Regions from separate parts of the Clostridium sp. BJN0001 genome, predicted to be linked through region 1. Evidence: predicted binding sites of a transcription regulator. Region 1 holds the regulator's gene; the other holds the start of a gene.
The links. Region 1 encodes NrdR, which represses ribonucleotide reductase genes. Its sites were predicted from a motif close to CACNANATNTNGTG; they were not measured.
Positions count from the first base shown of each region.

Region 2: the regulator NrdR is predicted to act here: its motif matches at 2,175-2,188, upstream of MTX53_RS00605 (anaerobic ribonucleoside triphosphate reductase).

Region 1 covers NZ_CP094971.1:1,672,326-1,687,631, forward strand. Annotated here, with positions in the region: gene spoIVA (stage IV sporulation protein A) at 1-156, opposite strand, end outside; gene MTX53_RS08085 (NAD(P)H-dependent glycerol-3-phosphate dehydrogenase) at 278-1,270, opposite strand; gene der (ribosome biogenesis GTPase Der) at 1,273-2,589, opposite strand; gene MTX53_RS08095 (DUF512 domain-containing protein) at 2,591-3,928, opposite strand; gene phoU (phosphate signaling complex protein PhoU) at 4,092-4,757, opposite strand; gene pstB (phosphate ABC transporter ATP-binding protein PstB) at 4,774-5,523, opposite strand; gene pstA (phosphate ABC transporter permease PstA) at 5,531-6,415, opposite strand; gene pstC (phosphate ABC transporter permease subunit PstC) at 6,417-7,304, opposite strand; gene MTX53_RS08120 (phosphate ABC transporter substrate-binding protein) at 7,322-8,239, opposite strand; gene MTX53_RS08125 (HAMP domain-containing sensor histidine kinase) at 8,558-10,270, opposite strand; gene MTX53_RS08130 (response regulator transcription factor) at 10,276-10,974, opposite strand; gene pgeF (peptidoglycan editing factor PgeF) at 10,987-11,730, opposite strand; gene nrdR (transcriptional regulator NrdR) at 11,840-12,295, opposite strand; gene MTX53_RS08145 (YlmC/YmxH family sporulation protein) at 12,362-12,628, opposite strand; gene sigG (RNA polymerase sporulation sigma factor SigG) at 12,693-13,466, opposite strand; gene sigE (RNA polymerase sporulation sigma factor SigE) at 13,549-14,253, opposite strand; gene MTX53_RS08160 (sigma-E processing peptidase SpoIIGA) at 14,263-15,060, opposite strand; gene ftsZ (cell division protein FtsZ) at 15,280-15,306, opposite strand, start outside.
Region 2 covers NZ_CP094971.1:131,064-146,369, forward strand. Annotated here, with positions in the region: gene thiT (energy-coupled thiamine transporter ThiT) at 1-494, opposite strand, end outside; gene MTX53_RS00595 (PadR family transcriptional regulator) at 576-1,025, opposite strand; gene MTX53_RS00600 (DegV family protein) at 1,027-1,875, opposite strand; gene MTX53_RS00605 (anaerobic ribonucleoside triphosphate reductase) at 2,206-4,317, shown strand; gene nifV (homocitrate synthase) at 4,642-5,799, shown strand; gene MTX53_RS00615 (aconitate hydratase) at 5,836-7,761, shown strand; gene nrdG (anaerobic ribonucleoside-triphosphate reductase activating protein) at 7,919-8,428, shown strand; gene galE (UDP-glucose 4-epimerase GalE) at 8,507-9,499, opposite strand; gene MTX53_RS00630 (NAD(P)H-dependent oxidoreductase) at 9,678-10,319, shown strand; gene MTX53_RS00635 (hypothetical protein) at 10,392-11,045, shown strand; gene MTX53_RS00640 (HIRAN domain-containing protein) at 11,352-11,654, shown strand; gene asnS (asparagine--tRNA ligase) at 11,781-13,175, opposite strand; gene MTX53_RS00650 (metallophosphoesterase family protein) at 13,330-14,028, opposite strand; gene MTX53_RS00655 (Xaa-Pro peptidase family protein) at 14,170-15,246, shown strand.

The sequences.
Region 1 (15,306 bases):
CTTTTTGTAAGTATTGTCTATCTTTGGTATTACCATTAAATCCATGAACCTTTTAATAAAAGTTGATTTTCCTGTTCTTACAGGTCCAACAACCCCTACATATATGTCTCCATCAGTCCTTTCCGCAATATCTTTATATATGTTAAAATCATCCATGTAGTTCCCTCCTATATCTTTTTGCCAGTAATATATATATTCGGTCATGGAAAATAATATACTATTAAAAAAGATTATTTAAAAATATTCTTTTAAATAATCTTTCTTTAAAGTAAATTAATTAGTAAAATTCGTTTTTCTTGTCTCTGTTCATCAGTTCGTTTATTATTTCGCTACTTTTTTTGCCATTAAAAATTCCTCTATACAATCCATCGGTTATTGGCATTGATATTTTAAGTTTTTCTTTCAGATTATAAAAAGCCTTACACGCATCTATTCCTTCAACAACCATCTTAACTTCTGAAACAGCTTCATCAACAGTTTTACCTTTTCCTATAAGATAACCTGCCATCCTATTTCGTGAATGCTTTGATGTGCATGTTACTATAAGATCACCCATACCGGTAAGACCATAAAATGTTTTCGCTTTTCCTCCAAGAGCAATTCCTATTCTTGCAATTTCACTCATTCCTCTTGTTATAAGCGCAGCTTTTGTATTGTCTCCAAATCCAAGTCCATCAATTATTCCAGCCGCAAGAGCGATAATATTTTTAACCGCTCCACCTATTTCTACACCTATTATATCATCGTTTGTATATACCCTGAAATATGAATTCATAAATAAATCTTGAACATCTTTTGCATATTTTATATCAGTTGAAGTCGTAACTACTGTTGTTGGAAGTTTAAGTGCCACTTCCTCTGCATGACTTGGTCCTGAAAGAATTACTACAGGATTTTCAAGTTCCTCGCCTATTACAACTGACATTCTCTTGTTTGTTCCTTTTTCAATTCCTTTTGCAATAGAGATAATAACTGCATCTTCTCTTATATACTTTTTCACCTGTTTTGAAACAGATCTTATAACCTGAGACGGTACAGCAAGAATAACATAATCAGCTTCTTTCACTGCTTCATCCATAGTATTTACTGCTGTAACATTTTCTGGAATGCATAGCTTTTTCATATATCTTATGTTTCTCTTCTCATTATTTATATCATCTACTATTTCTTTATTTCTATCATAGATATAAACCTGATTTCCCTTTTCAGCAAGAAGAACAGCTAATGCAGTTCCAAAACTTCCAGCACCGATAAATGTAACCTTTCTCAATATTATTCCTTCCTTTGCCTATATTCTATCTGAATTCCTGTACCTTTAAAGTCAAAACTTTCTCTTAACTGATTTTCTATATATCTTTCATATGAAAAATGTTTAGCTCCTATATCATTTACAAAGAATACAAATTTAGGAGGTCTTGTTGCAGCCTGAACAGCATAATATATCTTCATTCTCTTAAGTCCTACTATTGGAGGCTCTTTCATTAATACTGCTCTATTTATAACATCATTCAAGACACCTGTAGGTACTCTTTTAGTATAATTGTCATAGCATTTTTTGGCAAGTTTTAAAACTCTTGGAACTCTCTGTCCTGTTAATGCAGATATAAATAAATATTCAGCATAACCCATGAACTTAAGTTTACTTTGAAGATCTCTTTTAAAATTATCTAAAGTCTTATTATCTTTTTCTATAAGATCCCATTTATTTACTATAACAATAATAGCCTTTCTCATATCATGTGCATATCCTATAATCTTTTCATCCTGCTCTGAAATTCCTTCACCTGCATCGATCATAAGTATACATACATCAGCTCTCTCTATTGCCGCATAAGTTCTTACAACACTATATCTTTCAATTTCTTCTTTAACTTTACTCTTTCTTCTAAGTCCTGCTGTATCAATTAATATAAATTTTCCTTCTTCAGTTTCAAGATAGCTATCTATTGCATCTCTTGTAGTACCTGGTTTATCTGATACTATAACTCTTTCTTCGCCTAAAAGCTTATTTATAAGAGACGATTTTCCAACATTAGGCTTTCCTATCATTGCTATTCTTATATACTCGTCTTCTTCATCAATAAGTGCTTCAGGATCAAAGTTTTCTACTACTTTATCAAGCATATCTCCAAGTCCAAGTCCCTGAGAAGCTGAAATTGTTATAGGATCTCCAATACCTAAATTATAAAATTCATATGCATTATCTTCTTCTTTTAAAGAATCAATCTTATTTACAACTAATACAACTGGTTTTTTGCTCTTTCTAAGCATTGATGCAACTTCTTCGTCTGAAGAAGTAAGACCTTCTTTACCATCAACTATAAATACAATTACATCTGCTGTTTCAATTGCAATATTTGCCTGTCTTCTCATCTGCTTTACTATTATGTCATCTCTATAAGGTTCTATACCACCTGTATCTATAATTGTAAAATTGTAATTAAGCCACTCTGCATCAGCGTATACTCTATCTCTTGTAACTCCAGGAGTATCCTCAACTATAGATATTCTCCTTCCTGCAAGTTTATTAAATAATGTTGATTTTCCTACGTTAGGTCTTCCAACCATCGCAACTATTGGTTTTGCCATTTTAATTGTCCTCCTTAATACGTTCATTTATTTTTTTTACTAAGTCTTCACCCGTAAAGTTTACAACTATCACTTGTACATCTAAAGCTTCTTCTATGTCTTTTATTCTTGTATCATCGAGCATTATAAGTTCATCACTATCTGAAAATTCATATCCTCGTCTGAACATATTTTCAGGCATAATAAGATATTTTGATTTTATTTTTCCTTTTAATTGTTCTATTATATCTTTTCCAGTAAGAAGACCTGCTACTGTTATTGTCTCTCCAAAAAAATAATTAATTATTTTATAAACATCTATTTTTATATTTTCATTATAAGACATTATCTTACTTGCAGCTTCTTTTATACTATCATAAGCAAGTACTCCAGTCGCAATTGAAAAACTTCCTTTTAAATTCTTTTCTACAGAAGATGCTGATGAATCTATTTCACTTTTAAAGCATCTAACCATTCCTATTCCATCTTCAATCTGATTATACCCATCATAGAATTCTTCATCTGGAATATTATGACCTGCAACAATATAAAACTCATCAGAAAGCCTAACAAATGGTCCATTTCCATCACTTATAAATTTGTTTTGAAGTCTTTTTATACTATTTATTTCTTTTTCTGCAAGTTCCTTAGTATATGTATCGACTTTTGCAAGTCCTTCTCTGAATTTAGTAACTCCTATTGGAACAACAGCAACTTCTGAAACATATGGGTATAAAGAATATAAATCATTTATAGTCTTTAAAAGTTCCTCTCCATTATTTATATTCGGAATCGAAACAATTTGAGCATTCATTACTATCCCTGCATCAGCAAGTTTTTTCATTCTCTCCATTATGTTTCCTGCGAACCTATTACTTAGCATTTTTTTTCTAAGTTCTTTATTAGTTGTATGGACAGAAACATTTATAGGACTTATATGATACCTTATAATTCTATCTATATCTTCATCTTTCATATTTGTAAGTGTTACAAAGTTTCCTTGAAGGAATGAAAGTCTTGAATCATCATCTTTAAAATAAAGAGTTTGCCTTAATCCTTTTGGAAGCTGATCTATAAAACAAAACATACATTTATTACTACAGCTTTTTGCTTTATCCATTATTCCGCCGCCAAATTCTAATCCTAAATCTTCTCCATATTCTTTTTCAATATCAATATCCCAAACTTCGCCATTGCATTTTTCAATTTCTATTGTAATTTCTTCATCTGCAGATAAAAATTTATAATCAATAATATCATCTATATTATTACCATCTATCGATAAAAGTATATCATTAACTTCTATCCCTACTTCTTCTCCTATACTGCCTTTATCTACTTTTGTTATAATATTTTTCATATATATCACTCCTATTATAACATACCTTATTTTATTCAAGCATTTCTAATTATATATTAACTATTATTCTATTGCAAATAAAAAAAATTTAATAGATAATATAGCTTTATGCTTTATATCCATTAAATTTTTAAAAAACAGATATTAAATTTTAAAAATAATTTTATTCATTTAAATCGACGTAATTTCCACTATTTAAGAATATAGTCCATTCACATATATTTGTTACATGGTCAGCTATTCTCTCTAAATATTTAATTACAAATAGAAGCTGAGTTCCATTATCAGAAAATGATACATTATTATCTTTTATTTTTTGAACAAGTGCAGAAAATAACTCCTTATAATCTTTATCTACAGAATCATCTAATGAACATATTCTATATGCCTCATCTTTATTTTCATCAAGATAGGCGTCTACAGACATTTTTACCATATCTCTTACTTTTTCTGCCATATCCCATAGTAAGGTAAATGTCTGATCTTTTTCATTTATTTTGCAGTTTATTCTTTTTACGACCTTACATATATCAACTGCATGATCTGCCATTCTTTCAAGATCAGTTACAATTTTAGATGCTGTAAAAACTCTTCTTAAATCTGTTGCAAGTGGCTGCTCTGCTGCAATATATTTAATACATGCATCTTCAAGTTCCTTTTGAAGATTATCTACCTTGTCATCATCTTTTATTATTTTATTAGCGATTTCAATATCGCATAATTTTAAAGATACAATACTCTTATATATCTGTTTTTCTACAAGATTTGTCATAGTCATTAATTTATCATTAATAACTTTGACTCTTGCATCATTTGAACCTCTTGTCATATTATTAACACTCCTTTTAACCAAATCTTCCTGTTATATAATCCTCTGTCCTTTTATCTCTTGGTTTATAAAAAATATCTTCAGTTTTACCAAATTCAACTACTTCACCATTTAAGAAAAATGCTGTCTTGTCAGCAATTCTTCCAGCCTGCTGCATATTATGAGTTACTATTATTACAGTATATTCTTTCTTTAATTCATCCATAAGATTTTCAACTTTGCTTGTTGAAATAGGATCAAGGGCAGATGTAGGTTCATCCATTAATATAACCTCAGGTGATACTGCAAGTGTTCTCGCAATACAAAGTCTCTGTTGCTGTCCTCCTGAAAGTCTCATTGCACTATCTTTTAATCTGTCTTTTGTTTCATCAAAAAGAGCAGCCTTTCTTAAACTCTTCTCTACTATCTCGTCAAGAGATACTTTATTTTTATTTCCATGTATTCTTGGTCCATAAGCTATATTATCATATATAGACATTGGGAAAGGATTCGGTCTTTGAAACACCATTCCTATACGCTTTCTAAGTGTTATCTCATCATAATCTTTATAAATGTCTTTTCCTTCAAATAATACCTTTCCTTCAATTCTTACACATTCAATTAAATCATTCATTCTATTTAATGTTCTTAAAAATGTAGATTTTCCACATCCCGATGGACCTATAAGTGCTGTAACTTCATTTTTGTTTATATCTAAATTTATTTCTTTAAGGGCTTTATTGTCTCCATAATAAAGAGATAAATCATTAGTTGTTATAATTCCCATAATAATCCTACTTTCCTTGATAAACTTTGATTATCCTATTCCCAATGAGTCTTGCAGATAAATTAAAAATTAATACTATAATCATTAATACTGCTGCAGTTCCATTTGCTATAGCAACTGCATCTGGAACTATTCCTTCAGAATTTAGTTTCCAAATATGAACTGCTAAAGTTTCTGCTGGTCTAAATAACGAAAATGCTGATTTGCTTCCTGTAAAACTTAGCATATCAAATTTAAAATTTGCAGAAGATAGTCCTGCTGTGTATAGAAAAGCTGCTGCTTCTCCAAATATTCTTCCTGATGCTAAAATAATTCCTGTAATTATTTCTCCAATTGCTGATTTAATTGTTATTTTACATAATGTCTGCCATCTTGTGGCTCCAAGCCCAAGTGATGCTTCCTTTACTTTAAGTGAAGCTGCTCTTATAGCATTTTCTGAAACTCTTGTCATTGCTGGAATATTTAATATACTTACTGATAATGCACCTGCAAGTATTGAATATCCCATATCCATAAAGTTAACAAATATAAGAAGTCCAAACATACCTATTACTATAGAAGGAAGAGATGACATTGTTTCAAGTGACATTGATATAAAATTAAGTATTTTACCTTCTTTTGCATATTCTGCAAGATATATTCCTGCACCGATTCCTATCGGAATAGTAATTAAAAGAGATATAAATAACATATAGAAAGAGTTAAAAAGCTGTATTCCAATACCTCCGCCTGCTCCTGTAAGCTTAGTTTTCCCAAAGATAAATGAAAATTTCAGCATTGGATAACCTTTATATAAAATGTATGCAATAAATGCTACTAGTATGAAAATTACAAATGCACTTATAACATAGAAAAAGTATGTCATTAATTTATCCATTTTTTTTGCATTCATGTTATTTTCCTCCCTTATCAATTCTTCTTACAATAACTATAAATCCAAACGATATAATAAGAAGAATCATTGCAAGAGACCATAATGCATCATTCCATACTGTTCCTCCAACTGTATTTGACATATCCATTGTAAGAATACTTGTAAGAGTTGACATAGATGATGTAAGGCTATTTGGAATTTTTATTGTATTTCCTATAACCATCTGTACTGCAAGTGCCTCTCCAAAAGCTCTTGCTATACCTAAAATTACTCCTGTTAAAATACCTCTTCTTGAGCCAGGGACTATAACTTTATATATTGTCTGCCATCTTGTAGCTCCAAGTCCATATGATGCTTCAATATGATCTTTTGGTATTGTTTTTACAGCATCTATAGAAAGTGTTGCTATTGTGGGAAGAATCATAAGTGCAAGTACGAGTATTCCTGAAAGTAGTGAAAACCCAGTACCACTAAAATGATTTTTCACAAAAGGAACTAAAACTGATATTCCAACCCATCCATATACTACAGATGGAATTCCAACTAAAATCTCAAGAGCCGGTTTCATTATTACTCTTCCAAATCTCTTTGATATTATATTTACAAACACAGCAAGTGAAATTGCAACAGGTGCACTAAGTATTACTGCACCTGCTGAAACAAATACTGAACCTATAATGAAAGAGAGAGCTCCAAAGGAAGGTGTCTCATCTCCTGGATTCCAATTATTTTTAAATATAAAATTTATAAAGCTGTATTTATCTGCAATAAATAGATTTAATCCTTTAATAAAAATGAATACTATGATTGCAATTGTAATTCCTATTATTAGAAAGGCACAAGCTATTGAAAATAACTTTCCTATATATTCATTTTTAAACTTTTCCTTTAAGCTTCTTTTTTCCATTATTTATCATCCTTTATTTATTCTTTAACTTTCATATCACTTATAGAAACAAATCCTAAATTGTCTACAATTTCCTTTACTTCACTACTTGAAATGTAATCAATAAACTGTTTAGAAAGTCCTTTTGCTTCACCTTTTGTATACATATGTCCCCATGACCAGAACTTATATGATCCGTCTGCAATACTGTTTTTCTCAGCACTAACACCATCAATCTTAGTTGCTACAATTCCAGCATTTTTAGCATCATCACCATTTAAATATGCAAGTCCTAAGTAACTAATTGCACCTTCATTTTGTTTCATAGCTGATAAAACAGCTCCATTTGAATCTTGCATAATTCCTATAGCATCATTTTCTTTAGTTCCATCTAATAATTTCTTTTCAAATGTTGCTCTAGTTCCTGATCCGTCTTTTCTATGGATAACAAAGATTTCTTGATCTTTTCCTCCAACTTCCTTCCAGTTTTTAATTTCTCCAAGGAATATTTTCTTTATCTGATCTTTTGTTAAGTTATCTACTCCAACTGATTTATTTACTGCAATTGCAAAGCTTTCAGCAACAACTTGATGATCAACTAATGTAGAAGCTTTATCTTTATCTAATTTCTCTTCTGCAAAAATATCTGAGTTTCCTATGTCTACTGTTCCATCCATTACCTGAGTAAGTCCTGTACCAGATCCACCTGCCTGAGCACTTATTGAAGCATCAGGATATTTAGCATTAAATTTTTCTATTGCTTGTTCCATTAGTGGAAGTAATGCTGAAGATCCGCTTACTGTAATAGATCCTGCTATCTCTTCACTTGTTTCTTCACTTTTTGTAGAAGTACTATCGTTAGATCCTCCATTAAGTGAACCACAGCCTGCCATTGCAAAGCCCATTGACATTGTAAGTAAAGTACTCATACAAATTTTTAACATTTTCTTTTTCATAAAAAACCTCCAAAGTTTTTACTAAAATTTTTATTTTTTTCACTTTAATTTTCTGTACAAGTTTATAATACTCATTTTTTATTAAATCACTATTAACTTAATGTTAAGTTATATTATGCCTTTGTTAAATACTTGTTAAGCCATATTGCTACTTTGCATAATATTAATCTAAAAAACAAATACTATGATACTTATTCATTAAATATGTTTCCCCATAAGCTTTGAAAATATTATAAATAATTATAATATAATAATAAAAAAAGCTGCATAAGATTGAATTTTTTAATCAATCTTATGCGGCTTTTTTATAATTTTCAATTAATTTACAGGTATAATAACTGTAAATGTACTTCCTTTAGTAATCTCACTTTTAACATCAAGATTACCATTAAATGTCTTTACAATGTGTTTAACAATAGCAAGGCCTAATCCTGTGCCTCCTGTTCCTCCCTTTTTACGTGATTTATCAACACGATAGAATCTTTCAAATATTCTTGATATGTCTTCCTCTGGTATTCCAATACCATTATCTGAAACTATAAAATAATAAAATCTATTTTTACTATAGCTTTTAACATCTATAGTTTTTTCATCTTTTTGAGGGTCAGAATACTTTATTGCATTTTCAATTAAATTTAATGTCATTTGATAAAACTTATCTTTATCTCCTAGTATAAGTTCACTATTATCACTTTCATAATTAATCTTAACATTTTTCTTAATAGCCATATCCTTTACCATATCAAATACCGTGTCCAAAACAGTATCTGGAAGAAATTCATCTACATCACAAACTAGATTGCTTTCAATATTAGATAGGACAAGAATATCATTTATAAGTCTTGTGAGTCTTTCAGCTTCATTATTTATAATATCTAAAAATTTATTTCTTGTTTTATCATCGTTAACTATCCTTAAAGTCTCCGCAAATCCTTTAATTGATGTAAGTGGAGTTTTAAGTTCATGAGATACGTTGGCAACAAATTGTGATCTCATAAGTTCAACTCTCTTCATGTCAGTTATATCCTGAAAGTTTATTACAAGTCCTATTTTCTGATCAAAACTCAAAAGTTCAGATTTGCTTACTCTTAAATCACGTTCAATTGGATGGAGCACTTTTATTTCTTCTGTAGTCTTTGAATCATCTTCAAGAAAACTTTTTATATCATAATCACTAAGACATGATAAGATATTTTTATTCTGAACATTCTTTTTTATGCCTAAAAGCCTATATGCAGAAGGATTAATCGATATAATATTATTTTCATTATCGACTGCAATAATACCTCCAACCATACTTTTTAAAATTGATTCTAATTTTTCCTGCTTATCAACTACTTCTTTAATCTTAAGCTGAAGTTCATCTGCCATATCATTAAAACTTTCAGCTAGTACCCCAAGTTCATCATTAGTTTTAACATCAGCACGAATCTTATAGTTTCCATTTTTCATTTTAAGTGTTGCCTCTTCAAGATTTTTTATAGGCTGCACTATTCTCTTAATAAATCTTAATGAAATAACTAATCCAAATATAAGTATCACAGCTAAAATCAAAATATAATACTGTACATTTTCTTTTTGAAATACTTTCATCATTTTTATAGGCACAGAAGTTCTTATTATAAGATTGTCATCTATCCTAGTTGCACAATACATATAACTAGCTTTCATAGTACTGCTATACCTTATTGAATATGCACTTCCATTTTCTATAGCATCTTGAACTTCAAGTCTTGATAAATGATTTTCTAACGTATTTACTTGATTGTCAAAAAGAACTTCTCCACTAATATCAATAAGCGTAATTCTGACATTCACATCATTTATTTTTATATCTAAATTTGAAAGTCCATTAAATTCTTCATCATCTTTTAAATAATTAGTCTGTTCTATTAAATAATTATAATTTTTTAACTGCTGTTTAGTATTTTCTATTTCATCAAGATTAGTTAATAAAATAAAGAATGAACCTGCAATTAGTGCACAAAATAATATTATTGTAAATACAAAAATTAAAATTTTATTTTTCATAATCATTACGCGTTAAATCTATAACCTACTCCTCTTATAGTTTCTATAAATTTAGGATTTTTATCATCCTTTTCAATCTTCTTTCTTAAATATCTAATATGGACATCTACTGTTCTTGTCTCGCCTATATATTCATATCCCCATATTTTATCTAAAAGAACTTCTCTTTTTAAAATTTTCCCCTTATTTCTTATAAGCATTGCTAGTAGCTCAAACTCTTTTAAAGTAAGATCAATCTTCTTTCCATCTTTAAACACTTCATGTCTTTCAAAATCAACTTTAAGATATGAATTTTCAAAAATTCCATTTATATCACTTTTTTGAATCGGTGATTTTCTTCTAAGAACTGCCTTAACTCTTGCTAAAAGTTCTCTTACTGAAAATGGCTTTGTTATATAATCATCAGCTCCAAGTTCAAGACCAAGAACTTTGTCTAGTTCTTCACTCTTCGCTGTAATCATTATTATTCCAGTATTTATTGTATCTGGATTCTTCTTTATTTCCTTGCATACATCTAAACCATCTATACCAGGAAGCATAAGATCAAGCAGAATCAAATCTGGTTTCTCTTGATTTGCTATTTTTAATGCTTCTATTCCATCTCCTGCTGAAAATACATTATATTCTGAATTTTCAAGATTAAATCTTAAAAGTTCAACTATATTTTCTTCATCATCAACTATTAGAATTTTTTCTTTTGCCATAATTACTCCCCTTTACTTTAAATATACAAAGGCAAACATTCTTCCATATGAACCTTCGCTCTTTCTATATGAATAAAGTTTAATTTTGCTGCTACAATATGTGCATAAATCTATAGAATTTATATTACTTTCTAATATACCAGCTTTATTTAAATCACTTTCTATACAGGTTTCCATAGATAAGTTATTTTTAAATATTAACTTGTCCTTTTTTATATAATTCTTCTTTTCTATAAATTTTTCTCTAAGGTCTTTAGAAACTTCATAACAGCATTTTCTTATATGTGGTCCAATATATGCTTTAATATTTTCAGGATTAACATTATATTTTTTTTTCATACATTCTACTGTCTTTAAAGTAATTGACTCATATGTTCCTCTCCATCCACTATGGATCGCTGCACATACTCCATCTTTTTTAGAAATTAAAATAATAGGAACACAATCTGCTGTGAAAACTCCTATAATAGTATTTTTTAAATTTGTAATAAGTGCATCTGCTTCAGAGTCTTTAACTTCATATTTATTTTCAGAATTAACTTCTAAAACTTTATCACTATGTATTTGTTTTAAATATATAATATCGTTAACTTTAAATTCTTCTTTAAGTGAATTTAAATTATTAACTCCAATATCTGTTGCTCTGTTAAAACTTCTACCACATTCTGCATTTGTAAAAACTATTTTATACATACTATCATCTGCAATTAAATAGTCCTTTTTCATTATCATAGAATCTGCTTTTATTATATTCACAAAATTCCTCCTAATTTAATATTAACATTTATTCAAATATAAATTTTATTTTTAACTAAATTTTAACCTATATATAACATCTATAGATAAAAATAGGGACTAATAGTCCCTATTTTTTTGGTATAAGATTTTTTATTTCCTCTAAAAAAGTATTTATATCTTTAAACTGTCTATATACAGATGCAAATCTTACATATGAGATTTCATCTAGTTCTTTTAATCTTATCATAACCATTTCTCCTATTTGTTTTGATGCAATTTCTGTAACCATAGTATTTGAAATGGTTTTTTCTATATCATCTGCAATACATTCAATTTGTTTTCTAGATACAGGCCTTTTTTGACATGCAATAATAAGGCCTTTTATAATCTTATCCTTATTAAAATTTTCTCTTGTTTGATCTTTTTTGACAACTAAAATAGGAAAATCTTCTATCTTTTCATATGTAGTAAACCTTTTTGAACACTTTAAGCATTCTCTTCTTCTCCTAATTGTAGTATTATCATCTGTAGATCTTGTATCTATTACTTTACTTTCTCCATATGCACAAAATGGACACTTCATTGTTTCACCCACCAAACTAAGTATTATAGCTTTATTATACATATTTTATGTTTTTTTTTCTACATCTTATTCATTTTCTTTAGTAGAAACATTAGAATTATTATTCACTAATATTACATCTAAACCAATTTTAACAATGTTTTTCCATAAAACTTCCTTTTCATCTTCTTTTGAAAACCATCCACTATTTTCTTCTTGTATAATTAATGATACTACTTTATTTTCTCTGCAGTCGAATTTAAAGTCTCTCGGAAATCCTAATTTTGATCCTGTATCAATATCTATGATTTCCATATTTCTTATTGCGTTTAACGAATGCATATTAATCTCCATATAAATCACTCCTAAACTTTATTCTGACTATACTATATGATTAATATGATTCTTATATTACATATTAGACTTGTTTTTTCATATGCTTAAGTGCTGTTTTTTCAAGTCTTGAAACCTGCGCTTGAGATATACCTATCTCATTTGCTACCTCCATTTGTGTTTTTCCACTAAAAAATCTTAAATTTAAAATAAGCTTTTCCCTTCTATTTAATTTTTTCATTGCTTCTTTTATAGCAATATTTTGGAGCCAGCTTTCATCAGTATTTTTTGAATCACTTATCTGATCCATTACATATATAGCATCTCCTCCATCATGATAAATAGGTTCAAAAAGCGAAACAGGATCCTGTATTGCATCAAGTGCAAAAACGACTTCCTCTCTTGGAAGATTAAGATCTCTAGCAATTTGAGAAATCGTAGGTTCCTTGCTATGTTCCTTTAAATATTTTTCTCTTGATAAAAGAGCTTTATATGCTATATCTCTTAAAGATCTGCTTACCCTTATTGAATTATTATCACGCAGATATCTTCTTATTTCACCTATTATCATAGGAACTGCATATGTAGAAAATTTTACATTCTGTGAAAGATCAAAATTGTCTATAGACTTCATAAGACCTATACAGCCGACTTGAAATAAATCATCTACATTCTCCCCACGATTATTAAATCTCTGAATAACACTTAATACAAGACGTAAATTTCCTTTTATAAAGGTCTCCCTTGCTTTCTTATCACCTTCCCTCATCTGCAGAAGAAGTTGTTTTTTTTCCTTTTCCTTTAATATTGGAAGTTTTGAAGTATTAACACCACAAATTTCTACTTTGTTTATTGCCAAAAGTATCAACCCCTTCGAAGTTATAATGTATCTTGCATTAAACATTATCTCCGTTAGTTAATACTTTTATACTAAAGACAACCTAAATCATCTTATTAATTTCTTTTTTAAGTCTTTTAATAATTCTCTTTTCTAACCTTGAAATATACGATTGAGATATTCCAAGCATATCTGCAACCTCTTTCTGAGTCTTTTCTCTCGTTCCATTTAAACCAAATCTTAACCTTACAATTTCTTTTTCTCGATCATTTAAATTTTTAAGTGCTGTAAATAATAGCTGTTTATCGACTTCATCTTCAATAAGGCTATATACTGTATCATTATCTGTTCCTAATATATCAGAAAGTAAAAGTTCATTTCCATCCCAATCTATATTAAGTGGTTCATAAAATGATATTTCTGCTTTTATCTTACTATTTCTTCTTAAATACATGAGTATTTCATTTTCTATACACCTTGATGCATATGTTGCAAGTTTAATTTTCTTCTCTGGATTAAATGTATTGACTGCTTTTATAAGTCCAATTGTCCCAACTGAAATTAAATCTTCAACATTAACACCAGTATTTTCAAATTTTCTTGCTATATAAACTACAAGTCTTAAATTTCTTTCTATAAGGGTACTTCTTACTGTATCGTCATCCTTAATTTTTTTTACAAGTTCTTCTTCCTCATTTTTTGATAATGGAGGAGGAAGTGCATCGCTTCCTCCAATATAGTGAAGCTTTTCTCTAAACAGATCTATATGACTTACAATTCTGTTTATTAATATACTTAATTGTTCCATAATATCCCCCTATAAAATACCTCTTGATAGCAATGCATTAAAGTCATTGCACTTACTAAATTTTTGTCTACATGGACATAAAATAACATCTATTACAGTGTTTCTATTTTTACTATCTGTAAGTACCATGTTATTTACTTTAAACCCTTTTATTTTCCCATTATTATCTATAGTACTGTATGAAATATAATAAAATTTTTTTCCTTCCATTTCTTCATTTAGAATATCATCTTCAATTAAAACACATGGAAGATTTGTTACTGGTTCTGTAAGTTCATTACCTGTATCTAAAAAAGCTTTAACAATATATTTTTTATTTAGCTGAAATTTTATAGTGTAGATACAATTTTGAACTACCATCCTATTTTTTATATAGTAATAAATTCTGTCTGTTAAAATATATATTATTAAAACACTTAAAAGCAAAAGTTTTATGCTAAATTTTGTAATAGTTAATTTATCACCTATTTTATAGCTAACAAAAGTAAAATATAATGCTAATGAAAAACCACTTATCAAAAACGATACCATAAAAAATACAATAGTCATTTTAATAATCTGAGAAATTCTCTTTATTCCAGATGCAATATATACAATAAAACAGGTCATTAAAATTCTAAAAGGAGGATGTGAGAAAATATTAATGATTTCAAATAAGAGTGTGCATGTATATAATCCCCCAATAAGCGAAGAAGCTAATATTCTTTTCATATTTATGTTTATTCCAGAAAGTCTAAGTGTTATATAAATTACAGCTAAATCAACAATAAAATTTTCTAAAAACAGAACGTCAACATAAACAATCACTTAATATCTATCCTCCTTTAAGTAATATTATAGTATTTTTATCTTCAAAATTTTGTCATAAGATAAGGTATGTTATTGTTTTTTTATTTTTATTAATTCTTGTTATTCTAATATTTTAGACATCAAATAAATTTTTCCAACAAAAAAAATGTTCCGATATTAACATTTAATATCAGAACATTTTTAAAATTCTTATATATTTTGTTTTTATAAATTTAATTAGTGCTTTCTTGCTATTCTTAAGAA
Region 2 (15,306 bases), 1.1 Mb from region 1:
ATAAATCTTAATACGATTGCGAGCGTTCCACCTACCCATCTATATTTTTTAAGTCTAAAGAATCCTGCAATCCCAAGTGCTGTAAATGGAAGAGGATAATCAAAAAGAACTTGAATAGGATGAAGTATATAAGGATCCAAAAAAAATGTAATAATTCCAAATAAAAAACCTGTAAAACATCCCACATATGGACCATACATAAATGCGATTATTAGTATAGGTACCATACTTCCGAGCGTAATGCTTCCACCTTGTGGAAAATGATATAGTCTTAAAATCTTTAATATTGTTGCGAGAGCTAAAGCTATTCCTATTCTGGTCATAAGCTGAGGTGTAAATTTGGTTTTGTTGACTTTAAGTAGGAGTAATAATATAAGTAAAACGCCTACTAAGGCTATAATAGAAGTAAGATTACTACCTATTTGCGAAAAACCTTGTGGAATATTTGATATTGTTTTAGATATCTGCACTCCCCAGTCACTTAAAATATTCATAAAAAGCCTCCTAAAAAATTATAACTGATATTAAATCAGCATAATTATTATACACTAGTTACATAATTATGGCTAATAATATCAGTTATATAAATCACTATATATCATATTAAATACTTCAAGTGAATCTTCAATTTGTTTCTTTAATATGGTTTTTTTTAGATTAAATTCGTTTAATCCTTTTTCAGTTATTTTATATATTTTTTGAAACTTTTTATCTGGATCATCCCAGTTGCCTTCAATAAGGTCGTCTTCTTCAAGACGCTTTAAAAGAGGATAAATACCTCCAGTACTTGGAGTCCATTTATTTTGAGTCCTTTTCCCAATTTTATGCGATATATCATTTCCATTGGAAGGCTCAATAGAAAGTATATAAAGTACATAAATTGGAAGAAGGCCTTTTGTAAATACCTGACATGATGAAGGCTTATTGCTTATTTGCTTTTTTAATTTAGAAAGCTTTTTTTTATAATCATCATAAAGTCGTTTTTCTTCAGCTTTTATATCTTTATTTGATATATAAGTATTCATATTAGTCTACCTTTTCGATAATAAAACCAATAAGACCAGAACCTGTATGTACTCCTAAAGCAGGACCGATTTCTCCTCCAAGTGTACATTCTACAATATTAGGATAGTCTTTTATAAGTTCATATAAAGATTGAGCTTTTTCTGGAGCGTCCCCATCCATAATCCATAGCTTGCATTTATTTTTATCAGTATATGTTTTAATTATTTTTGATAGTTTTGTTATTGATTGCTTTATTCCTCTTATTTTATATGCAGTATGATATATTCCGTCATCACCAACTTCTATTATAGGTTTTAAGTTTAAAGCATCGGCAATTGTTCCAGAAACTTTTCCAATACGTCCGCCTTTTCTTAAATATTCTAATGAATTCATTGTAAAATAAACATCAATTTTATCTCTTAATGAAGGAAGAAGACTTTTTATTTCTTCAAAAGATTTTCCTTCTTTTATGAATCTCTCGCAGTTTAATATCATTGCACCTTCTGCCATTGTAAGAGTCATTGAATCAAATACAAATGCGTCTATACCTGTATAAGTTTCTGCAGCAAGTCGTGCAGCATTAAATGTACCTGAAAGACCACTTGATATTGTAATTACTATAGCGTGAGTATATCCTTCTGATTTAAGCCTCTTAAAAGCGGATATAAACTTCTCTGTACTTGGAAGCGATGTTGTAGGTATTTCATTTGGAAGCATGCTGTAGAGCATTTTAGGTGTTATATCAATACCGTCATCATATTCTTTATCAGAAAATATTATTTTAAATGGTAATATCTCTATATTATGTTCATTTGCGTATTCTCTTTTTAAATCACAGGCACTATCTGTTATTAGTGCTATTTTTTCCATAATAGTATCCTCCTTAAATATTAATATAATAATTATATCATTACTGATAACTATATCAATAGTGATATGATTATTTTTTAAATCTATATTTACATAATTTAAAATATGTGGACAGTAGTATTTACCATACATTAAAAAAGGTGTATTATAGTCAAGCGGTAGAAACATATAAAAATCCGTCAAAAATGAAGAGAATTAGAGGATATAAGATTTAAATATAAAATTTGGCTTTATGCTCAAAAAATAAATTGTTGATTAGGTGAATATATTAAAGTATAATATGTTGGTAGTCAAAAACATACTATATATTGTGTTGTGGAGGTAGTAAGAATGCTATATGTTGTGAAAAGAGATGGCAGGAAAGTAAAATTTAATCCTGAAAAAATAGTTAATGCCATTAATGGTTCAGCGGTTGAAATCGGTTTGAATCTTAAAGAAAGTGAAGTGCTTGATACTGTACAGAAAGTAATTACTTATATAGAAGAAGAAGAAAAAAATGAGGTATCTGTTGAAGAAATTCAGAATCTTGTTGAAAGAGCACTAAAAAAGGAAGGGTATACTAATATTGCGAATGCATATTCCGCATACAGAAGAGAAAGAACAAAAATAAGAGATATAAAATCTGATCTTATGAGAACAATTCAGAAGATTGGAGTTGAAACAGATAGAGACAATGCTAATGTTGGAAATAACTTTAGTTCAAAACTTTTAAGAATTGCATCTGAATCAAATAAATGGCATAATTTAGCTTTAATGCCTAAAAAGCTTGCAAAAGCTCATGAAAATGGAGATTTATATTATCATGATTTAGATAGTTATAATTTAACAGTAAACTGTCTTCATATACCAACTAAAAAAATGCTTGTAAATGGATTTAATACTGGATATGGAACTATAAATAGACCAAGAAGAATAGAAACTGCTGCAGAGCTTTCATGTATTCTTCTTCAGTCAACACAGAATGATATGTTTGGCGGACAGTCTCATCCTGATTTTGATAATGATATGGGAACATTTGTAGAACCTACAAGACAGGAAGTAAGAAAGCAGCTTAAGGAAATTGGAGTTCCTGATGATAAATTAGAAGAACTTGTTTCTAAAAGACTTGTAGAGAGAGTTCATCAGGCTATGCAGGGCGTTGTATACAATTTAAATACAATGCATTCAAGAGCAGGTTCTCAGGTGCCATTTAGTTCTGTAAATATAGGTCTTCCAAAGAGCAAGGATGCAGCACTTGTATGTGAAGCATTTCTTGAAGAATATGAAAAAGGATTAGGAAAAGGTGAGCAGCCGATATTTCCTAATATAATTTTCAGAGTAAAAGATGGAATTAATAGAGAAGAAAATGATCCATATTATTATTTATTTAAGATAGCATGTAGAGTTGCATCTAAGAGAATGAATCCTACATTTATGAATATTGATGCAGACTTTAATAAGAAATATTACGATATGGGATACGTTCCAGCTACAATGGGATGTAGAACTTATATAATGAGCAATATAAATGGAGAGCCAGGATGTGAAGGAAGAGGAAATATAGCACCATCAACTATAAATCTTCCAAGAATAGGTCTTCAAGCTGGTAAGGATTTAGATAAATTCTTTGATATTTTAGATAAGAGATTAGAACTTGCTAAAGACTCATTATTAGATAGATATGATGTCCTTAAACATCTTAGAGTAAAAGACCTTCCATTCGTTGCAGGACAGGGACTTATGAAAGGCTCTGAAGGACTTAAACCAGACGATTCTATTGAACCTATATTAAAACAGGGAACATGGGGAGTTGGATTTATAGGTCTTGCAGAAACTCTAGTTGCACTTACAGGAAAGCATCATGGAGAAGATAAAGTTTCAAGAGAGCTTGGATTAAAGATAATAGGACATATAAGAGAATACTGCGATAAGCTTACAAAAGAACTTAAGCTTAACTGGAGCTGCTATGCTACTCCTGCAGAAGGATTATCTGGAAAGTTTATAAAACAAGATCAAAAAGTATTTGGAAAAATAGATGGAGTAACTGATAAGGAATATTATACAAATAGTTTCCATATACCAGTAGGATTCCCAATTTCAATAAAGGATAAGATTGATATTGAAGCACCATATCATAAGATTTGCAATGGTGGACATATAAGTTATCTTGAAGTTGATGATTGTCCTACAGAAGAAACAATAATGGATATTGTTAGGTATGCATATACTAAAACTAATATAAGCTATATGGGAATTAACTTCCATATAAAATATTGTAAAAACTGTGGAACTTATCTTACTAACAATGAAAGTAAATGCCCTAATTGTGGAAGCACAGACATTCAAGGAATATCAAGAGTTACTGGATATTTAAGTCTTGATGAAAGATTTGGAGCAGGAAAAGCTGCTGAAAGAGAAGATAGACTTACTAATACAAAGACTCATGTTCATAGATATGCTTAAACATTAGAGATAAAAAAGTAAATTAGAAACTGAATATAAAAGGACAGATATAGAAGATTTTAAATAATGGAAAATCTTCTATATCTGTCCTTTATTTTTTAAAAATTAAATATTAAGTAAAATTAGAAAAATGCAACAAGAGCAAAAAAACTTGCAGGAATAACAAAAAAGAGACTTAATTTTATAAAAAAAAGTGCTTTTAGTGAATTGAAAGGTCACTTTTATTGCAAAAACACTTGTATATGTATTATCAGTTATGATATTATATTTATATTGCATCAGAAGGAATAAAGCAAATATAAATATTTTGGGGGGAAGATTTTTATGTCAGTTTTTAATGAAAAAACAGGTCAAAAGGTAACAATTGTAGATACTACATTAAGAGATGGGGAACAGACAGCAGGAGTTGTATTTGCAAATCAAGAAAAAGTTATGATAGCAGAAATGCTGAGTGAACTTGGAGTAGATCAGCTCGAGGTTGGAATTCCAACAATGGGTGGAGATGAAAAACAGGCAATTAAAGAAATTGTAAAGAGAAATTTAAAATCAAGCATTATGGCTTGGAATAGAACAGTAATAGGTGATATAGAGCAGTCAATTGACTGTGGAGTTGATGCAGTTGCAGTTTCAGTTTCAGTTTCAGATATTCATATAAAACATAAACTTCAAAAATCCAGAGGATGGGTTCTTGAAAACATGGTAAAATCTGTAGAATTTGCAAAGAAAAATGGGCTATATGTTTCTGTTAATGGAGAGGATGCATCAAGAGCAGATAGAGATTTCTTAGTTGAATTTATAAATGCAGCTAAGAGTGCAGGAGCAGATAGATTTAGATATTGTGATACAGTTGGAATAATGGAGCCATTTAAATTATGTGAGGATATTAAATATATTCATGACAAAACTCATTTCGATATAGAAATGCATACACATAATGATTTTGGTATGGCAACAGCAAATGCACTTGCAGGAATAAAAGGCGGAGCATCTCATGTAGGAGTAACCGTTAATGGTCTTGGAGAAAGAGCTGGAAATGCTGCACTTGAAGAAGTTCTTATGGCACTTATGATAGTATGTGGATTTAAAGAAGATGGAATCAAGACACATATGTTTAAAGATTTATCTGAATATGTATCAAGAGCATCTGGAAGAGAACTTCCTAAATGGAAAGCTATAGTTGGTTCAAACATGTTTGCACATGAGTCTGGAATACATGCAGATGGTGCTATAAAAGATCCTCATAATTATGAAGCATTTGATCCAAGTATAATAGGACTTCAAAGACAGATTGTAATAGGAAAACATTCTGGAAGAGCCGCTATAAAGAACAAGTTTAAAGAATATAACATAGACCTAACAGATGAAGAATCTAAGGGAATATTAGAAATTGTAAGATCTACATCAGTAAGACTTAAGAGAAGCCTTTTTGATAAAGAACTTGCACAAATTTATAAAGAATATGAATCAAAGAAAAATAATTAAGCGAATGAATAAATAATTTACAGGGGTGATTATAAGTTGGGAGACAATTTAGTTTATAAGATATTAAAAAGTCATTTAGTAGAAGGAGAGCTTAAAATAGGTGAGCCTATAAGTTTAAAAATTGATAAAACTCTTACTCAGGATTCAACAGGAACTATGGCATATCTTCAGCTTGAAGCTATGGGAATTGATAGAGTAAAAACAAAGAAATCAGTTGCATTTATTGATCATAATATGCTTCAGCAAGGGTTTGAAAATGCTGATGATCACAAATTTATTCAGACAGTAGCATCAAAATACGGAGTATATTTTTCAAAACCTGGTAATGGAATATGTCATCAGATATTTCTTGAAAGATTTTCAACTCCAGCAGATACTTTAATAGGTTCAGACAGTCATACTCCAACAGCAGGAGGAGTAGGAATGCTTGCCATGGGAGCTGGTGGACTTGATGTTGCACTTGCCATGGGAGGTGGAGCATACAATATAAATACTCCAAAAGTAGTTAAAGTTAATTTAAAAGGAAAATTAAATAAGATGGTATCTGCAAAAGATATTATTCTTGAAGTATTAAGAAAATTAACAGTAAAAGGCGGAGTAGGGAAAGTATTTGAGTATGCAGGAGAAGGAGTTAAGACTCTTTCAGTTCCAGAAAGAGCCACAATTACAAACATGGGTGCAGAACTTGGAGCTACAACATCTATATTCCCAAGTGATGAAAGAACATTGGAATTCTTTAAAGCACAGAAAAGAGAAGAAGATTTTATAGAGTTTAAACCTGATGAAGATGCTATATATGATGAAGAAATAGAAGTAAATTTAGATGAACTTGAGCCTCTTACAGCAAAACCACATAGCCCTGATAATGTTGTTACAGTAAATGATGCTGGAAAGATTAAAGTTGATCAAGTATTTATAGGAAGCTGTACAAATTCTTCTTATATGGATCTTATGAAAGTTTCAAGAATATTAAAAGGAAAAAAAGTAAACCCTAATGTAAGTTTAGTTATTGGACCAGGTTCAAGACAGGTAATGGAAATGATAGCTAGAAATGGTGCGTTAGCTGATATCATAAGTGCAGGAGCAAGAATTCTTGAAAATTCATGTGGACCATGCATAGGAATGGGTCAGGCGCCAGGAACAAATGGAATTTCACTTAGAACTGTAAATAGAAATTTCTATGGAAGAAGTGGAACTTTATCAGGAAAAATATATATAGTAAGTCCTGAAACTGCAGCAGTTTCTGCAATTAATGGATATTTAACAGATCCAAGAGAAATGTTAGATGTAGATCTTGATATTAAAATGCCAGAGAGATTTATAATAGATGATTCTATGATAATTCCTCCAGCACCAACAAATGCTGAAGTTACAGTAGTAAGAGGACCTAATATAAAGCCATTCCCATTAAATTGTGAATTAACTGATGATATTTCTGGTAAAGTTGTGATTAAAGTAGAGGATAATATTACAACAGATCATATTATGCCTTCAAATTCAAAGCTATTACCATTTAGATCAAATATTCCATATCTTTCTGAATTCTGTTTTAGCACAATAGATAAAGATTTTCCAAAGAGAGCTAAGGAAAATAACGGAGGATTTATTGTTGCAGGAGAAAACTATGGTCAAGGATCAAGCAGAGAACATGCTGCTTTAGCACCACTTTATCTTGGAATAAAAGGTGTTATTGCTAAATCATTTGCAAGAATTCATAAGGCAAACTTAATTAACAATGGAATTGTTCCTATGGTTTTCTTAAAAGCTGAAGATTATGATAATATAAATCTTTTAGATGATTTTGAAATAGACGGAGTTAAAGATGCATTAGACAGTGGAAAAGTTACAGTTATTAATAAAACTAATGGATTGAAGTTTGAAGTCAAAGTTGAACTTACAGAAAAAGAAATAGCTGTAATAAAAGCTGGTGGAAGACTTAATTATGTTAAGAATAACAGATAAAATTATAAAGAAGATTTTCTTATAAAAAATACTTAAAAGAGTTTTTGCTTTATTGCAGAAGCTCTTTTTTAATAAATAATTTTTAGATAAGTGCTATAGTAATGATATAATTAGGTTATAGTTTTTACTAGAGTAGTTATAGAAAGAAGTTGGATACATGGATAAGAATATAAAACTTGCAGGGATAGAGCATGAGACCCTTGTTAATGGACCTGGAATGAGAAGAGCTTTTTTTGCTCAGGGCTGTAGACATAATTGCAAAGGCTGCTTTAATCCTGAAACTCATGATTTTAATGGCGGAGTAGAAAAAGATATGGATGAACTTATAAAAGATGTTTTAGAAAATCCTATGCTTAAAGGTGTTACATTTAGTGGTGGAGATCCTTTAGAGCAGGCAGATAAATTTAGTTATATGGCTAAAGCTTTTAAGAAAGCTAACTTAAATATCTGGAGCTACACAGGATATACTTTTGAATATATACTAGAGCATTTAGATGATAAAAAAGGCTGGAGAGATTTCATTAATATAATAGATGTACTTGTTGATGGAAAATTTCAGGAGGACAAAAAAGAAGAAGGACTTAAATTCAGAGGATCTTCTAATCAGAGAATTATAGATGTTAAAAAGAGTTTAAAAGAAGGAAAAGTTATAACTCTTGATTATTAATTAAAAAATAAACTTTCCACAGGTTATTATAAAAAATATAGATAACTTGTGGAAAGTTCTTTTTTATATGTGGATAACTTATTTTGTTTTATATCCTTCTGGATGATTTTTATGCCATGTCCATGCATCAGCAATAATTTTTTCAATGAAAGTCTTTTTAGGATTCCAATGAAGAATCTTTTTTGCCTTATCAGCACAAGCTATAAGCTTTGCAGGATCTCCACCTCTTCTTGGACCTATTTTAGATGGAATGTTGATTCCTGTTACTTTTCTTGCAGTTTCAACAATTTGTTTAACTGAGAAGCCTTCGCTGCTTCCTAAGTTAAATACATCACTTTTTCCACCGTTTAATAGATACTTCATTGCTAAAATATGTGCATCTATTAAATCTTCAATATGAACATAATCACGAACGCATGTACCATCGTCTGTAGGGTAATCTTCACCGCATATTGTTATACAGTCTCTTTTTCCCATAGCTGCTTGTAAAACTATAGGGATAAGATGTGTTTCAGGATTATGATCTTCTCCTATATTACCGCCTTCTTCAGCACCTGCAACGTTGAAATATCTAAGTGCTACATATTTTATGTCGTATGCCATATCGCACCATTTCATCATTTTTTCCATTATGAGTTTTGTTTCTCCATAAGGATTAGTTGGGCAAGTTTCCATATCTTCTGTTATTGGAATTTTTTTAGGTTCTCCATAAGTTGCAGCAGATGAAGAGAATACTATATTTTTAATTCCTGCTTCTTTCATTGCTTCAAGAACGATTTGAGTTCCGTAAATATTGTTATTAAAATATTTAAGAGGTGCTTTCATTGATTCAGGAACAATTGAATTAGCAGCAAAATGAATTATTCCGTCTATATCTTCTTTAGCAAAAACATCTAAAAGGAATTTCTTGTCTCTTATATCTCCTTCATAAAATTTAGCTTTAATATCTAAAGCTTCTCTATGTCCTGTTTGAAGATTATCAATAACGATAACTTTATTATTTTCTTTTATTAATTTAGATACAGCATGAGAGCCTATGTATCCAGCTCCGCCTAATACTAAAATATTCATAAGTATTCCTCCATTTAATTATTTTTAAAATAAAACCTTTACTTTATTATTATTATTATAGCACTAAGAAATTTAAATAACTACACAAAACAATATGTGAAGCCGTTATTTAAGAATAGATTGCATTAATTTATGACATACTAATTTAGAAAAGTTTAACTTAAGGAGAAATGAATTTATGAAAAAATTATTATATATAACAGTTAATTCAAAACCAGAAAATATGTCATCAAGTAAGACTGTAGGAAGAGCATTTGTAAATAGATTTATAGAAAAAAATAGTGATTATACTGCTGAAGAGGTAGACCTTTATAAATGCCATATACCAAGGCTTGAATACAAATATTTTGAAGGGAGAAATACTCTTTTAAATGCAGAATCAATAGAAACTTTAAGCAAAAAAGATCAAGATGAAGTAAAAACTATGATAAGTCTTACAGAGCAGTTTAAGGAAGCAGATGTTTATGTAATAGCAGCACCTATGTGGAGTCTATCTTTCCCTGCACCCCTTAAAGAATATATTGATTGTATCGTTATGGATGGAAAAACTATATCTATAAAGGAAAAGAAAGTTGAAGGATTACTTAATGATAAATATAGATCAGCAGTATATATTCAGTCATCAGGAGCAGCAATACCATGGGCACTTAGAATGGTTATGAATAAAGGATTAAATTATGTAGAAAATGTGTTTAAAGCTATGGGAATAAAAAAGTTTCAAGAACTTCTTGTAGATAAAACAGGAACTACTGAAGAAGAAAGACAGCAGAGTATTTACGAAGCTATGAAAAAAATAGATTCTATTATTAATGAGATTTAAAACCAAAATTTAACTTTATTTGCAGGATATTATATAATATATTTGAAATATCAAAAAATGGGAGATCAGGATATGATACAGATTTATTTAAAGCTTGACTCAAAAGCTCCCCAGCTTATATGTAATGCCTGCGGTAAATGTAGCAGTGTTATCGGGAGAAATTTAGGACATATAAAAAATAGAGGCTGTTGTTTTTATTTTCCAAAATTCAATTTATACGAAATACATAAAATGGTTAAAAGTGATGAGGGAATGGATAATTTAAAGATGATTATAAAGCGGCCTCAAACAAAAATTTATAACTATTATATTCATGCAGTTGGAGATTTTGATAAAAAAATGTATGATGAACATATGAAAAAAGGTTTTGATAAAGATGAACAAAAGATAAAAGATAAAACTTTATTCTTTAGAACATGCCCATTTGTAAAACCAAAAGTGGGATGCACCATGAAACCTGAGTTTAGAAGTTACGTATGTAACTTATTTTTATGTAATGAAATCATGGAAGCATTTAAAGATTCGGATGAATTTAAAAAATATATAAAAGAAAGGGACAGCTATTCAAGATATGTAGATTGGGAAAATACCTCTATTCAGATGTATCTTGAAGAAAGAGGACTAGATCTTATACACAATTTTGATAAGACAATAGAAGCTCTTAAAAAGATGCCTCTTGAAATATATGAATTCCCTCGTTTAAAACAAATAGAAGCAAAGTTATAAAAATTAAGAACGTAGAAGATTTGCTTATTGAAATCTTTTTACGTTATTTTTTGTTTTAAAGAAAACTATATTTTTCATTCTTAAAAAAAAGAAATATTCTAGTGATAAGCTATTTCCTTCTTTTCGTAGTAGAGTACCAGATAAAAGAAGAAAGGGAATTAATGCTATTCTAAAAAATATGGATTAAATGAATATAATGAATATGAGCTATTAAAGAAAAGTGGAGGGCGTCTGCCGATTGACACTATTGAGTTTATTGATCCTATACTAGATAATGGAGAAGAGCCTGTAGAGAGAAATTTTTATGTGGCTGGTTTTAGGCATCATGCAGGTTGTGATGGAACTTGTTGTAATAATAGTATCACTTTAAATAATGGAGAAAAATTATATTTAGAATTAGAGCCAACTAATAAATATGATTCATGTGCAGTGAAAATAAATAATGAAGATAATATTTTGATTGGATATATTCCAAGATATTACAGCGAAGCAGTGTATGGATTTATTAATAAAGGAGCTAAATATGAATTGAATATTTCTGAAATTAATAAAAATAAAGACAACTGTAATGAATGCGTAAAAGTATTTTTAAAAATAAATAGAAATTAGATATATAATATAAGGAGGTTTAAAAAGCCTCTTTTTTGTATGCATTAAAATGTGCGCGACGTTGATAATAAATCAAAATAAAAAAGGCAGTATAGCATAATCTACTATACTGCCAAAATTAACAAATTAAAATTCGCTGTTTCCTGGTGTTCTAGGGAATGGTATTACGTCTCTTATGTTAGTCATTCCTGTTACATACATGATAAGTCTTTCAAATCCAAGACCAAATCCTGAATGCATAGTTTCTCCATATTTTCTAAGTTCTAAATACCACCAGTAATCTTTTTCGTTAAGATTTAGCTCTTTCATTCTCTTCTTTAATCTATCAAGGCTTTCTTCTCTTTGGCTTCCACCTATGATTTCTCCAATTCCAGGTACTAAAAGATCAGCAGCTGCAACTGTTTTGTTGTCTTTATTCATTTTCATGTAGAATGCTTTTATTTCCTTAGGATAATCAGTTACGAAAACTGGTTTCTTAAAGTGTTCTTCTGTTAAGTATCTTTCATGTTCTGTTTGAAGATCAATTCCCCATGATACTGGGTAATCAAATGGCTTTGAAGCTTTTTCTAATATTTTAACAGCTTCTGTATAAGATACTCTTGCAAAATCAGAGTTTACTACATGGTTAAGTCTGTCAACTAAACCCTTATCAACAAATTTGTTGAAGAATTCTATTTCTTCAGGACAATGTTCCATTACATATTTTATTACGTATTTAAGCATTGCTTCAGCAAGATCCATATCATCAGAAAGATCTGCAAATGCTATTTCTGGTTCAATCATCCAGAATTCAGCAGCATGTCTTGTTGTATTTGAATCTTCCGCTCTGAATGTAGGTCCAAAAGTATAAACATTTCTAAATGCTAAAGCATAAGTTTCAGCGTTTAGCTGTCCTGATACTGTAAGATTTGTTTCTTTTCCGAAGAAATCTTTTGAGAAATCTACTTTACCATCTTTAGTAAGTGGAGGATTTTTAGGATCTAAAGTTGTTACTCTGAACATTTCTCCTGCACCTTCACAGTCACTTCCAGTAATTAAAGGTGTATTTACATATACAAAGTCTTGATCCTGGAAGAATTTATGTATTGCATAAGCTGCTACTGAACGAACACGGAATGTTGCAGAAAATGCGTTACTTCTTGGTCTTAAATGTGCTATAGTTCTTAAGTATTCAAAAGTATGTCTCTTTTTTTGAAGAGGATAATCAGAATTTGACATTCCTTCAATTGAAACTTCTTTTGCATGAATTTCAAAAGGCTGTTTAGCATCTGGTGTTTCAACTAATGTTCCAACAACTTTTATTGATGAGCTTATTGGAAGCTTTGAAATTTCTTTAAAATTATCAAGTTTATCGTCGACTACTACCTGTATATTTTTAAAGAAAGAACCATCATTAACTTCGATGAATCCAAATGCATTTGATGCTCTTAATGTACGAATCCATCCTGTAATTGTTACTTCTTTTGATGCGAAATCACTAGTATTTCTATAGAGATTTCTAATTAATGTTGAGTTTGACATTTATTTACCTCCACAATAAATGATTTATTATTACATGAAAAAAATTTTTCATTCACTTAAATATAAATAAATGAATGAAAATTTATAAAATGATTAACATTATATGCAATAATATAATTTTACAACACTTTAATTTTTAATGCAAGAATCAAGCTTATTCTGTACCAGATTCAATTCCTGCAATTAAAGAGGCTGGGAAATCAAGCATAGTCATATCTTTTACTATTCTTTTAACTTCATAAGAAACTTCTTTTATATGTACTTTCATGCCATATTCTGCTGAAATATCGATTAAAGCATATGTTCCTATAGGTTTTCCTATTTTAGGCTTTCCAATACTTCCTGAATTTATAAATACTTTTTTATTAAATTCTTTCATAGATGGGATATGTGTATGTGCACAGACAAGAACGTCACCATCTAAAGAATCCATAATATCAGATGTGTTTTTATCATTTTCAAATAAGTATTCATTTATTTTTCTAGGACTTCCATGTACAAATACAAATTTTTTATTACATACAGTAAGATTTAACGATGTTGGAAGATTTTCAAGAAAACGTCTATTTTCTTCTCTTAGCTCGTCCACTGTCCATGGAAGAGAAAAACTGTTAATTGAAGTTTCTCTTATATAAGAGTATTCATTATTAACAACAGACTCATCGTAATTACCTTTAATACATAATATATGTCGTCTTCTTATAAGAGCTATAGTTTCATTTGGGTGAGGGCCATAGCCTACAAGATCACCTAGACAGATTATGGTATCTGCTTTTTCATTATCAATATCTTCAAGTGCATTTATAAGCGCATAAACATTTGCGTGTATATCTGAAATAACTGCTATTTTCATATAATAATTCTCCTTATCTAAATAACTAAATATATTATATAGTAGTTATAAAGCACTGTGAAGAGAAATACAAAATTATTAAAAGAAAATATAAATAGTGGTAAAATAATGTTATATATTATTAGAAAATGAGGTCTTTTTATGAAAAATAGAATTGATAAAGTAATAGAAAAAATGAAAGAAAAAAATGTCTATCAGATAATAGTTACATCAAAAGCATCATTATATTATTTGACAGGTATTTTAATTGAATCAGGGGAGAGAATGATAGCATTTTATATAAATACTGATGGTGAGAAAAAACTTATCATAAATAAACTATTTTCTCTGCCAAAGCATATGGACATAGAAACAATATGGTATACAGATAGTGATGATCCTGTTTCATATTTAAATGATATAGTAAAAGAAAATGAAGTTCTTGGAATAGATAAATTCTGGCCTTCATGTTTTCTTCTTCATCTTATGGAATTTAATAAAGTAAAAAAATTTATAAATTCATCAGATATTATAGACGAAATGAGAATGGTTAAAGATGAAAAAGAAAGAGAACTAATGAGAAAATCATCTAAAATAAATGATACTGTTATGGAGAAATTTTTTAATGAATTAAAAGAGGGCATAAGTGAAAAAGCATGTGCAAAAATTCTTCAAGATTTATATGAAACTGAGGGCGCATCAGGTGAATCATTTAGTTCTATTGTAGCATTTGGAGTTAATGCAGCAGATCCTCATCATATGTGCGATGATACAAAATTAGAATATGGGGACAACATAATAATTGATATAGGCGGAATTTATAATAATTACTGTTCTGACATGACACGAACAGTTTTTTATAAAAAAGAGCCTGACTTTGAAAAAAAGAAAATATACGAAATAGTTAAAGAGGCTAACCTTAAAGCAATATCTAAAGTTAAAGAAGGCGTTACTTTTTCTGACATAGATAAAGAAGCAAGAAGCTATATAGAGCAAAAAGGATATGGAAAATTTTTTACTCATAGGACAGGCCATAGTGTCGGAATTGAGATACATGATAAAGGTGATGTAAGTTCATCTAATAATGATACTGTAAAAGAAGGAATGATTTTTTCAATAGAACCTGGTATCTATATTCCAAATGAGTACGGTGTTAGAATAGAGGATCTTGTTATGGTAAAAAAAGATGGCGTTGAAGTTCTTAATGGAGTTTCTAAAGAATTAAAAGTCATAGAATAGTAGAAAAGGACAGTAACAAATGACAAACTTTCAAAGGACAAATTGTTAAATGACAAATGA